Regions from separate parts of the Rhizobium sp. NPDC090279 genome, predicted to be linked through region 3. Evidence: predicted binding sites of a transcription regulator. Region 3 holds the regulator's gene; each other region holds the start of a gene.
The links. The regulator LexA, encoded in region 3, represses DNA repair genes until DNA is damaged. The targets are predictions, from matches to a motif close to TGTTCNNNNTGTGTTCNG.
Positions count from the first base shown of each region.

Region 1: a site for LexA is predicted at 1,418-1,435, ahead of ACIQWP_RS19780 (helicase-related protein). Genes of this name have one in related genera too.
Region 2: a site for LexA is predicted at 1,389-1,406, ahead of ACIQWP_RS12775 (ribonuclease). Genes of this name have one in related genera too.
Region 4: a site for LexA is predicted at 1,624-1,641, ahead of ACIQWP_RS09200 (YifB family Mg chelatase-like AAA ATPase). Genes of this name have one in related genera too.

Region 1 is NZ_JBIVYI010000007.1:365,059-368,179, forward strand. It holds gene ACIQWP_RS19780 (helicase-related protein) at 1-1,176, opposite strand, end outside; gene ACIQWP_RS19785 (DUF3309 family protein) at 2,436-2,591, shown strand; gene ACIQWP_RS19790 (YMGG-like glycine zipper-containing protein) at 2,637-2,891, shown strand; gene ACIQWP_RS19795 (hypothetical protein) at 3,042-3,121, shown strand, end outside.
Region 2 is NZ_JBIVYI010000004.1:435,005-438,125, forward strand. It holds gene ettA (energy-dependent translational throttle protein EttA) at 1-501, opposite strand, end outside; gene ACIQWP_RS12775 (ribonuclease) at 628-1,374, opposite strand; gene ACIQWP_RS12780 (lysophospholipase) at 1,541-2,473, shown strand; gene ACIQWP_RS12785 (DMT family transporter) at 2,493-3,121, shown strand, end outside.
Region 3 is NZ_JBIVYI010000009.1:188,126-191,246, reverse strand. It holds gene ACIQWP_RS22940 (VOC family protein) at 1-668, opposite strand, end outside; gene lexA (transcriptional repressor LexA) at 1,087-1,809, shown strand; gene ACIQWP_RS22930 (ComEC/Rec2 family competence protein) at 1,790-3,121, opposite strand, start outside.
Region 4 is NZ_JBIVYI010000003.1:251,059-254,179, reverse strand. It holds gene ACIQWP_RS09200 (YifB family Mg chelatase-like AAA ATPase) at 1-1,532, opposite strand, end outside; gene gshB (glutathione synthase) at 1,720-2,667, opposite strand; gene ACIQWP_RS09190 (cupin domain-containing protein) at 2,761-3,121, opposite strand, start outside.

The sequences.
Region 1 (3,121 bases), on a different contig from region 3:
GGTGGCAATGAGATCGGCATGCTGGGCGGGTGTTATGCGCCGATAGTCCGGAAGCGCACAGGCTTCCCATAATTTTTCAACCCTGGCCGGGCTGCTGGCTAAATCGACAATCTCCAGATCGCGTGACAGATATTCCAACGCCTGCTGGTCTACCGCAGGCAGCGCCCGCGTCAAGCCCTGCACGCGAGGCGCGTCTTCCAAACTGGCGCGCAACGCCGCGATCGAGGCGAAATCCAGAACCTTGCTGCGCCATTGCAGCACCTTCACCATGTCGAACTCGTGTCCCTCGATCCGGCGCACCAGCTCATCGTCGAACGGGTCGACCTGCCCCGTCGCGCCGAAGGTTCCGTCCTTCAGATGGCGACCAGCACGACCGGCGACCTGGCCGAGCTCGGCCGGATTGAGGTTGCGGAACTGATAGCCGTCGAACTTGCGGTCCTGGGCAAAGGCGACATGATCGACGTCGAGGTTGAGACCCATGCCGATCGCATCGGTCGCAACCAGATATTCGACATCGCCGGCCTGGTAGAGCGCCACCTGTGCATTGCGGGTGCGCGGGCTGAGCGCCCCGAGCACGACGGCCGCACCACCGCGCTGGCGGCGGATGAGTTCCGCGATCGCATAAACCTCGTCGGCGGAAAAGGCGACGATCGCCGTGCGCTGCGGCAGGCGCGTGATCTTTTTCTGGCCAGCATAGAACAGGTGTGAAAGCCTCGGCCGCTCAAGAACGGTAATGCCAGGCAGAAGCTGCTCGAGAATCGGTCGCATCGTGCCGGCGCCGAGCAGCAGGGTCTCGTCGCGCCCACGCAGATGCAGGATACGGTCGGTGAAGATATGGCCACGCTCGAGATCGCCCGCCAGCTGCACCTCGTCGATGGCGACGAACGAGGCGCGCGTTTCGCGCGGCATGGCTTCGACGGTGCAAACGGAGAAGCGTGCATTGGGCGGCGATATCTTTTCCTCGCCGGTAATCAGCGCGACATGCTGGGCGCCGACCTTTTCGACCACGCGCGTATAGACCTCGCGCGCAAGCAGCCGCAGCGGCAGGCCGATCACGCCGCTGCCGTGCGCCACCATGCGCTCGATGGCATAATGGGTCTTGCCGGTATTGGTCGGTCCGAGCACCGCGGTCACGCCGCGTCCGCTCAGGATCATGGGCTGCGAAGTCTGAGTCATAGGTCCGTGCATGGGCGAGAAACCGCCGTCTTCCGATCAGCATGTTCCTCCTGGAGGAAACGAACAGATGACGACCATATGTGACAAAGACAAGACCCAAATGAAAAAACAGATGCGGCAACATTCGATTTCATATTTGATCACCTCAACCATAAGCTACATTTGCTTTGCATCCCAAGCGAGTCCCGACGATTCCGGAACAGCTTGAGAACGAATCGGAGACGAATCGCTGACTCCGCATCGTTCCTTATTTGTTCACTACTACATATGGATTTCGATGAAAAGAATCCCACCAAATACTGAATCCCGCTTGCACAGCTTTTCCACGGGAAAGGAGTCAAGCGGAGAATCTTCAGCCAGCGAAATTCTGCATATTTTTATGGTTAACAACCTGTAAATAATGAGATTTCCCGTAAATCCACCGCTCGCATTAACATCTAGGTCAAATCCGGAACGAATCGGCGACGAATCGGAGGTTCCAGGCGATTCCGTTTTTGTTCCCCACAACATCTAGCGTTTTCTTGGCAAGGACATACCGGACTCTGAATGGTTGAGACCTGGATTCGGGTCGAATCTGCGATTGCGATTAACCTTTTAGCGAGCGCCGCTATAGTGAATCGAGAAATACACGCATAAGCTGTAGACATTAACGCTTCGACCAAAGCCGGAACGTATCGGCGACGAATCGCGGATAGGAGCGGGTATCGTGTTTGTTCACGGCTACATGTTGTATTTCGCCGGGACAGCATCTCGACGTAGGAGCCGGCAGGTACGGCGAACCTGTAAGCGGATTCGCTCCAAGTTAACCAATCGGCCTATGAAAGCGCCAACCGCGCAATCTGCCGCCGGTCCCGTTTTGCACTTCCGGCACGCCGAAAATAACCTCGCCGTTAACCGAAGTCCAAACACAGAACGAATCACCGACGAATCGCAGACATCAGGCCTTTCTCGTTTCGTTCACTGCAACCCATTGTATTTTAATTATATTTTAACCATAGGGACAAGTCTCGTAACACTCCCGAAGCCGTCGCGTGACGTGATCGCATTAACGTTTTTCTTGGCATCGAGACCATTCAGTCTCCGCATTTTTATTTCTTAGCCGGAACAATTATCGGGCACGCAAGTTTCTATGAGCAGAATTGAGGAACTCCGCCCATTCACTGGAAACAGATTTGAGCTGGAGTCGCTCGAAGCATAACGCCGGATCGAACGACGATATCGGCGGAATGCTCAAGCGATGGACATGGAGGAGACATATCATGCTAGGTACGGTATTGCTTGTCATACTGATTCTGCTGCTGATCGGCGCATTTCCCAGCTGGGGTTACAGCCGGGGTTGGGGGTATGGCCCATCGGGTGGTCTCGGGCTTGTTCTCGTCATTGTCCTCATTCTGTTATTGATGGGGCGGATCTGATCCGCAGACATTGTTCAAACCTCGCAACATCAGGGAGCTAACACCATGAAGAAGATCATCGTCGCGATCGCCCTCGTCGGCGCATTGGCGTCGTGCACGTCAACGGAAAAAGGCACGGCCATCGGCGCCGGCACCGGCGCGCTGATCGGCGGCGTGGCCACGCACAGCTGGGGCGGTGCCGCAGTCGGCGCAGTCGCTGGCGGCCTAGTCGGCAACCTCATCGGGCGGTCTGAAGATCGCCGCGGCTACTGCATCTATCGCGACCGTTACGGCCGCCGCTATGAGGCTCGCTGCCGCTAAGACCGGCATGATCTGACCGATCGTCATTAGCGGCCGGTCAGAACCCGTTCTTGAAAAAAGTCCAGGGGACGATAGTTCCGCCAAGGGCAATCCCCTTCCCGCGCCATCGGCCGCGGGAAGGGAGCAGTGTTTCGAGAAAGGAACGGCATCATGGCCGCAATCATCGCAAGCATTGCAGCACTCGCGCTCATCGGCACCACCTTCTACGCGCTCTTAAGCGCGGCACGGGC
Region 2 (3,121 bases), on a different contig from region 3:
CAGCGCGATACGGCGGCGCTCACCGCCGGAAAGGCTGGTGACTTCGGCATCGCGCGGCGGGCAGCACAATGCTTCCATCGCCATCTCGACCTGGCTTTCCAGATCCCAGAGATTCTGGCTGTCGATGATGTCTTGGAGCTTGGCGCCCTCTTCCGCCGTCTCGTCGGAATAGTTCATCATCAATTCGTTGTAGCGATTGAGGACTTCGGTTTTCTTGGCAACGCCTTCCATGACGTTTTCGAAAACCGTCTTGTTGGGATCGAGCTGAGGCTCCTGCGCCAGGTAGCCGATGGTGGCGCCTTCGGCCAGCCAGGCTTCGCCGGTATATTCCTTATCGAGGCCGGCCATGATGCGCAGCACGGTCGACTTACCCGCGCCGTTCGGGCCGAGAATACCGATCTTGGCGTCGGGGTAGAAGGAGAGATGGATATTCTCGAGGATTTTCTTGGCGCCATAGGCCTTATTCAGACCGGCCATATGATAAATGAACTGACGTGCCATAGCTTGGGTTGCTCCACGGGCGGATAACATTGCGAATTGTGCCGCTATGTAGGCGAAACCCGGCCCTCGGGCAACGGCGAAACCTTGTCCGAGGGCATTTATCCGCGTCGCAAAGACCGGATTAGGCTAGAAACCGGCCGCGTCCACCACGCCACGATCGCAGCCGAACGAGGTGCTGCCTGCACCCTGGATCAATTTGGCGAGCCGTGGCTCGCTGCCCCGCTGAGGATCGATCGCATCTTCCGAGAGACCGATGGTCAGCTCCGAGATCATTCTGACATTGCCGACCCGGCGGCAGCTCATCTTGATGCGGGCATTGGCGCCCTCGCCAAAACTCTGGTCGAAGGCGGCCTTAATGGTTTCCGCATCCAGCTCTTTGCCGATATTCTGCGCGAAGAGCTCGCGCACGGCCGACGCATTGAGCTCGGTAATCAGGCCGGCGGCGATGGAGAAATATTGGTCGGCACTGAGCTTCGTGCAGGTGCCATGCTTGATCCATTCATGCCGCTCAAGGCCGGACTGCGTGCCCGGCATCACCTTGTCCAGCTTCGTCTTGACGTCCTGCGATAGCTCAACCGCCGGCAGATCTTTCCAGTCGCGGCCGCGATCCGCCTGCTTCAAATCCTCCGAGACATCGCAATATTCCTGCCGCATCGGCCAAAGACCATGCAGCGAAAAGTTCGTGGCATCGTGATTGTCCGACGATTGGTTCCGGCATTCCGCTTTCTTCTGGTTCGTCGCGCAAAATGCCGGCTCCCAGCTTGCCGCCAGGATAAAGCGTGTCCGGCCGCGACTGTGCTCCTGCGCCATGGCGCCCGTCACAGTGCCGATCGAAAGGACTACAACCGTAAATACCCGAAGCCAATGCTTCATTCCCCGCCTCCAACTAGAACATTATGGGAACAAATAAGCAGTTTGCTCGAAAGCGCGCAATCCTGAATCGCAGCGCTCGGAAAGATTTATTTCTGTGAGCTTTACCACCTATCCCTTGCAATCGAGCGGATGATAACCTTTCGTCCAATCGGGGAGGAACGAATGCATGTTCGCCGAAACGCAGCGCCTGAATAGCCCGACAGGCGCGACGCTTGCCTATCATCATTTACCGGCGGCGACCGATGCACGCGGCGTACTGCTGATTTCGCATGGCCTTGCAGAGCACTCTCGTCGCTACGAAGCCTTTGCAGATGCGATGGCGGCCCAAGGCTTTCATGTCTATGCGCACGATCATCGCGGCCATGGCGAGACCATTGCCTCCGACGCGCCGATCGGCCGCTTTGCCCGAAGAGGCGGTGTCGAACGGGTGATCGCGGACGTGCTCGCCATGCGCGAGCTTGCCGCAGGCACCCATCCCGGCTTGCCGATCATCCTGTTTGGTCATTCCATGGGCGGATTGATCAGCCTGAACACGGTCGTCACGCATCCGGACAAGTTCGATGCCGTCACAGTCTGGAACTCCAATTTCAATCCGGGCCTCGCCGGCCGCGCCGCCCAGCTCATCCTCAAGACAGAGCGCATGTTCAAGGGATCGGATGTCCCGAGCGGGCCATTGCCGAAACTGACCTTCGGGACCTGGGGCAAATCGATCGCAAACCGCCGCACCGATTTCGACTGGCTCTCGCGCATTCCCGAACAGGTGGACAAGTACATCGCCGACCCGCTCTGCGGCTTCGATGCCTCCGTCTCGCTCTGGCTCGACATATTCGAGCTTAGCTTTCGCGCGCCGCAAAAAGCCTATCTCGATCGGCTGCGACGCGACATGCCGATCCATCTCGTCGGAGGCGGCCAAGATCCGGCAACCGACAATGGGAAGGCGATTTCCTGGCTGGCAAGCCATTTGAAAAAGGCTGCCTTCTCTCGTATCACGACCGAGATCTACCCCGATATGCGGCACGAGACGCTCAACGACATCGATGCCGAGGAAGCCATTTCCCGCTTCGCCGACTGGTGCAAGAAGGTGACGGCGAACAACTGATCCTCATGGGAATTCTGCAATGAACACCTCCAGCGGCTCCTCGGCGCAATTGTCGCAGTCGGAGCTGACCTTCGGCTTGTCGATGATGTTTCTCTCCGTCATCCTCTCGCCGATCATCGACATCTTTTCCAAGCTCGCGGCAGCCACCATTCCGCCGGGCGAAGTCACTGCTGCCCGCTTCATCTTTCAAGCGCTCCTCGCCCTGCCGATGATGGCCATGCGCAGGCAATGGGGCGTGTGGACATGGCGGCGCAGCGGCGTCCATGCCATCCGCGGCGCCGTACTGACGCTATCCATGGTGTCATTCGTGACGACGCTGCAGGTGATGGAAGTGGCCGATGCCATCGCCATCTTCTTCGTCGAGCCGATGATGCTGACCATCCTCAGCAGCATCTTCCTGAAGGAAACCATCGGCTGGCGCCGCTATACCGCCTGCGGCGTTGGCTTTTTCGGCGCGATGCTGATCATTCAGCCGAGCTTTCAGGAAGTCGGCGTCATCGCCCTGCTTCCGGTCGTCACCGCCCTTTGCATCGCCATCTATGTGATGATCACGCGGGTTGTCTCCCATAGCGAGGATGCCTGGTCGATGCAGTTCCAAACCGCCTTGTGGGGCACCGGCCTCAGCCTGATCTTGCTCGCCATCGGCCG
Region 3 (3,121 bases):
ATCTCCAGATCGACATTGGCGGCCCTGATCGTCAGGCCGAAGGAATGCTCCATGATCCGAGGGCCGCCGACAACCTCTTCGAAGAAGCTGCGATATGCCGCCGGCTTCGGCGCACCAAGCGCCACCTGCGCGATGCCGGTTACGCCGTTTTCGTGACGCTCGAGCACGCTGCGGTCGGCCGGCAGGGCATTGATGCGCTGGCAGCAGAAGGCGAGAAAATCCGGCGCACGCAGATCGACCGCAAAGGCGAGACGAAAACCGGCCATGGTTTCAGTTCCGTCCGGCATCTTCATCGGGCGGGAGAAATCCAGCATTTGCCCCGCCGAAATCGCCGCCGCTCTGAAACGCTCGTCATCCGCAACGGCATCGTCTGTGCCGAACACCACGGCCGAAAAGCCATCCTGCCCGACCCGAAAGCGGTAAGCCTGATCGCGAGCGACGAAGACATTGCCATCCACGATGCTTTCCTCGCATCGCTCCAGAGACGCCACGCCCAAAGGTTCCAGATAGGTTTTGTCGGCAAGGAAGACGCAGGCGTTTTCCGTGCCGAAGGGATGGCGCGCATCCGGAGCCACCGTAAAGCCGAGCTTGCCGAGGCGCTCGCGCGCCAAAGCGATGTTGACGGTCGGCAGTACGAGATGATCCAGCGGATGCGGGGATGAAGCCATGGTTCCTCCTGTTTGCCTTCAAAAGCAGATTTGCGCCCATCCCTCGCGCAATTCAAGATGGAAGTACCATACTCCAAGGCTGGCGAACTGGACGGAGTACAATCTCGCAAACGTGATGACTGATTCTCCAGCGCGGTCGGCTTATGCCATGTCACATCGCATCGATCCACGTCTTCGCAACACCGGCTGGCCTACAGAACGTTGAAAACGGATCGGGCAGCATTTCGCATATTTTTCCTTATGTTAGTGCAGATATAGCGCCTTGTTGCTCTCAGCCCGTCCATTCGCAGGCGGTAATTATTTAACTGGCCCAACAAGGCTTTACCGAAATTTAAGTACTTGCGGAACACATATGGAACATATAGTGTCCGTTCTGGATTTGTTTCACCGTTTTTCTTGATTCTGGGGTTCCAAGACGATGTTGACGCGCAAGCAGCAGGAACTGCTTCTCTTCATTCACGAACGCATGAAGGAGTCCGGTGTTCCGCCATCTTTCGACGAGATGAAGGACGCACTGGATCTGGCATCCAAATCCGGCATTCACCGTTTGATCACGGCGCTGGAGGAGCGAGGCTTCATTCGCCGACTGCCGAACCGGGCCAGAGCGCTCGAAGTCATCAAGCTGCCGGATGCCTATAATCCCAGCTTGCAGCCACGCCGCGGCTTTTCGCCGAGCGTCATCGAGGGCAGTCTCGGCAAGCCGCAGCCTGTCGCTCCACCCGCTCCGCCGAAAGTCGCGAATGACGATCATAACGGCTCAGCCTCCGTGCCCGTCATGGGCCGCATCGCCGCCGGCGTTCCGATTTCCGCCATCCAGAACAATACGCACGATATTACCGTCCCCGCCGACATGCTCGGCTCCGGTGAACACTATGCGCTTGAGGTTCGCGGAGACTCGATGATCGACGCAGGCATTTTCGATGGTGATACGGTCATCATCCGCAATTCGACGACGGCCAATCCCGGCGATATCGTCGTAGCGCTCGTCGACGACGAAGAGGCAACGTTGAAGCGCTTCCGTCGCAAGGGCGCCTCGATCGCGCTGGAAGCAGCCAACCCGGCCTATGAGACCCGCATCTTTGGACCGGATCGCGTCAAGGTCCAGGGTAAACTCGTCGGCCTTATTCGGCGCTATCACTGACCGGTGACGCCGGCACGATTAGCGCGTCGAATTTGTCGGTGCGCCAGTCATAAGTTCGATGTCTGGTCCATGGTCGCTGCGGATCTTGGAATGCCGCGGAAACGACGGGCTCTTCGGCACTGAGCGCCATTTCGATCGATCCCGTTCGCCGCAATGTGGCGCCGGTAATAAGTGTCGCGCCGGAGCGGCACCGATCCAATCGTAGTCGGATCGGCGTCACGACAATATTTGCGGTATCGCAGGCGGACGGCAGATAGGCCGCATTCTCTACGGTCGCCAATATGGCGCCATTGTCGAGCATCGCCATGCACCATGCGCCTTTCTGGCAGACGAAACTTCCCTGCATTGTCCGGTCGAGCGCCTCTTCCATGGCCTTGCGGACCGCATTTTGCTCTTCGCCGCTTAATCGCCTACGGCGATCAGCCTTGCTGATCTGCGGGAGCCGGCTATCGTTGGCAAGCATGGTCGGCGGCTGATGTTCCGCTGCAGCCAGGGCCTTTTGCCATTGTTCGAAAATGAAGGCCTGCGGCCTCTCGCGATTGGTAACAAGTATATCGTCCTGCCGCAGCGCCACCAGGACGCCATCCTCGGAAATCATCAGATCGGGCTTCGGCACACCGGTCCCGAATGCCGCCACGCCAACGGACGCGAGCAGCAATAGCAGGCCGAGATGGCGAAGCCGCGTTCGCAATATGCTCATGACCAGGAAGCCGACGATGAATGTCGGCATCAGCCAGGCGGGCTGACGACCGAAGGTGATGTCACCTCCCCAGCCGGCTACTGTTCTTGCAATCACTATGACGAGTTCCAGTCCCTCTCCTGTGACCTTCCAAAAGGGTGCATCGAGACCGAGAGGCATAAGCAGCATCGCCGCCATGCCGAAGGGCATGACGACGAAGGAGACCACCGGCATGGCCGCAAGATTGGCGGCAAGGCCATATGTCGCCAATCGGTGAAAATGCTCGATGGAGAAGATAGCGGTCGACGCGCCGCCGATGAAAGAAGTCGACAACACGCCACCGAAGAAACGGGAGACAAAAAGCAGCGGACTTACCAGACGGGCGCGCGACAGGATATTTTCGCGATGCCGCCGCCGCTTCCATAGCGAATAGCCAGACACCAGCGCCAACGTTGCGGCATAGGACATCTGAAAACTCGGGCCGAGCACCTGCGACGGCGATAGAACGAGAATGACGATAGCGGATAACGCAACATTGCGCAGGCTGAGCGATGGCCGATCGAAAAGCACGGCGACCAGCATGATCGCCATCATGATGAAAGCCCGCTCAGCGGAGACGCCGAAGCCGGAGAT
Region 4 (3,121 bases), on a different contig from region 3:
CAGGCGTGCGCAACCAGCCGCTCGCCGACAATACGATAGGAAATGGCTTCGGCGAGATGGATGCGGCCAACGGTCGGCTTATCGTCGAGATCGGCGAGCGTCCGCGCGACCTTGAGGATGCGATGATAGCCACGGGCCGAGAATTTCATCTTCTCGGCCGCATCACGCAGCAATTGCAGGCCGGCGGCGTCCGGCTCGGCGATGGTTTCGATCATCGAGGTCGAGCAGCGAGCATTGGTGCTGATGCCCTTCATGCCGGCCCTTTCGAAACGCTCGCGCTGCCGTTCACGGGCGCGCGCGACGCGCAGCGCCACGTCGGCACTCTTTTCCGCCGTCGTCGGCCGGATGAGATCGGCAGCAGACACGGCCGGCACGTCGATGCGGATATCGATGCGATCGAGCAAGGGGCCGGAAATGCGGCCCTGATAATCGGAGGCGCAACGCGGCCCGCGGGCGCAGGTATGACCCGGCTCACCGGCCATGCCGCAGCGGCACGGATTCATCGCCGCCACAAGCTGGATGCCGGCGGGATAGGCGACGCGGTGGTTTGCCCTGGCAATGACGCACTCGCCGGTTTCGAGCGGCTGGCGCAGCGCATCGAGGGCCTGTGGCGAAAACTCCGGCAGTTCATCGAGAAAGAGGATGCCGTGATGGGCGAGCGAGACCTCTCCCGGCCTGGCGCGCAGGCCGCCGCCGACCAGCGCCGCCATGGTGGCGGAATGATGCGGCGCGCGATAGGGCCGCCGATCGGAGAGCTTGCCGCCGGAAAGCTGGCCGGCGATCGAATGGATCATCGACACTTCCAACAGCTCGTTCGTCGACAGTGGCGGCAATATCGACGGCAGGCGCGAGGCCAGCATCGACTTGCCGGAACCGGGCGGTCCGACGAACAACAGATTGTGGCCGCCGGCGGCCGCCACTTCCAGGGCGCGCTTGGCGCTTTCCTGCCCCTTGATGTCGGCAAGATCGGGCAGATTGACCGCGCTTGCGCGAACAGAGGGCTCCGGCCGTGACAGGACCTGTGTGCCGCGGAAATGATTGGCGAGGGCGATCAGGCTGCGCGGCGCCAGAATGTCGATCTCCTTGCCCGCCCAGGCGGCTTCCGGCCCACTTTCGGCCGGGCAGATCAGCCCCTTGCCCATGGCATTGGCGGCGATGGCCGCGGGAAGCGCGCCGGCAACGGGGGCGATCGTGCCATCGAGATTGAGTTCGCCGATGACGGTATAGGACGATAGGGCATCAGCCGGGATCGCACCCAGTGCCGCCATCAGGCCGAGTGCGATGGCAAGATCGAAATGAGATCCTTCTTTGGGCAGATCAGCCGGTGCGAGATTGACCGTGACCTTCTTCGGCGGCAGTGCCAGGCCGGAAGCATGAAGCGCGGCCTGCACCCGCTCGCGGCTCTCGGCAACCGCCTTGTCGGGCAGACCGACGATGTGCATCAGCACCTTGCCGGGCGCGATCATCACCTGCACTTCGACCGGCACGCCCTCAATGCCCTGAAACGCAACCGTACTGACGCGCGCCACCATGCCCTGCCCCTTGTTATCAGACTCGCTTGCCGCTACTTGCCCCGATCAGCAAACTGTGGGTTGCAATCTGGCACAAGACAGAGAATGAAACAAGAACAATAAATGAACGGAAATACGGTATACACGGCCGGCGATCATGCACCGGCGCTTTAGGCCACGGGCAGGAATCAATAACCGGATCTAGTGATCAGGCCCGCTTGGCTTCGATCGCATCCCAGAGCAGGCTGGCGATATCGGCGCCACCGAAGCGTTTGACCTCACGGATGCCGGTCGGCGACGTCACGTTGATCTCGGTCATGTAGTCGCCGATGACGTCGATGCCGACGAGCAGGAAGCCGCGGGCCTTGAGCGCCGGGCCGATGCGGGCGCAGATTTCCTGCTCGCGCGCCGTCAGCTCGGTCGCTTCGGCACGGCCGCCGACATGCATGTTGGAGCGGGCGTCATGCTCGGCCGGCACGCGATTGATCGCGCCGACGGCCTCGCCATCGACGAGGATGATGCGCTTGTCGCCCTTGCGCACGTCGGGCAGGTATTGCTGGGCAATAAAGGGCTCGCGGAAGAGCTGGCCGAACATTTCAAGCAGCGAGGAAAGGTTGCGGTCGTCGCGCGTCGAATGGAAGACGCCGGCGCCGCCATTGCCGTAGAGCGGCTTCAGGATGATGTCGCCCATCTCCTCGCGGAAGCGGCGGATTTCGCCGGCATCGCGGGTGATCAGCGTCTTCGGCATCAGATCGGCGAATTCGGTGACGAAGATCTTTTCCGGCGAGTTGCGCACCCAGGCCGGATCGTTGACGACGAGCGTCTTCGGGTGGATGCGCTCGAGCAGATGCGTCGAGGTGATATAGGCCATATCGAAGGGCGGGTCCTGGCGCAGCAGCACCACGTCCATGATCGAGAGATCGACGCGCTCGGGCTCGCCGAGCTCGAAATGGTCGCCCTTGACATCGCGCAGGATCATCGGCTCTACGGAGGCATAGACCTCGCCGTCGCGCATGCTCAGCCGCTCGGGCGTGTAGTGAAAGAGTTTGTAGCCGCGGTTCTGCGCCTCGAGGCTCATGGCGAAGGTCGAGTCGCCCGCAATATTGATGCCCCGGACATGGTCCATCTGGACCGCGACATTCTTGATACCAGCCATAGTCAGCCCTCGCTCGAATTCGCCGACAGATGTAGGTCGGCCCGCCTTCAAACGCAACGGCTATTCAAGGGCTTCCGTTAGGGTCTACCGCACTTAGGCGGCGAGGCCCTGCGTGCTGCCGCCCTGCCTGACGAGATCGCGCAGGCGATAGGCCATCGTCAGCGGCTTCGGGAACGGCTTGCGCAAGAAGGCGACCTTGCGCAGATAGCGGTCGATCCGCCACGTCGCCCAGGTGCCGCCGGCAAAATAGGCGACATCACCGGCGCAAAGCGTGCGCTCGACACCGTCTTCCGTGGTGATATGCACCTCGCCTTCGAGGATCATCACGGTTTCGTCCCAGCCGAAATACCAGCGGAACTCGCCGGCCGTACAATCCCAGAGAGCGGTCATCGCGGCATCGTCCTGCCCGCGCGAATGCTCGGCTATGCGGGCAACCGGATTGCCCGCCAAAACC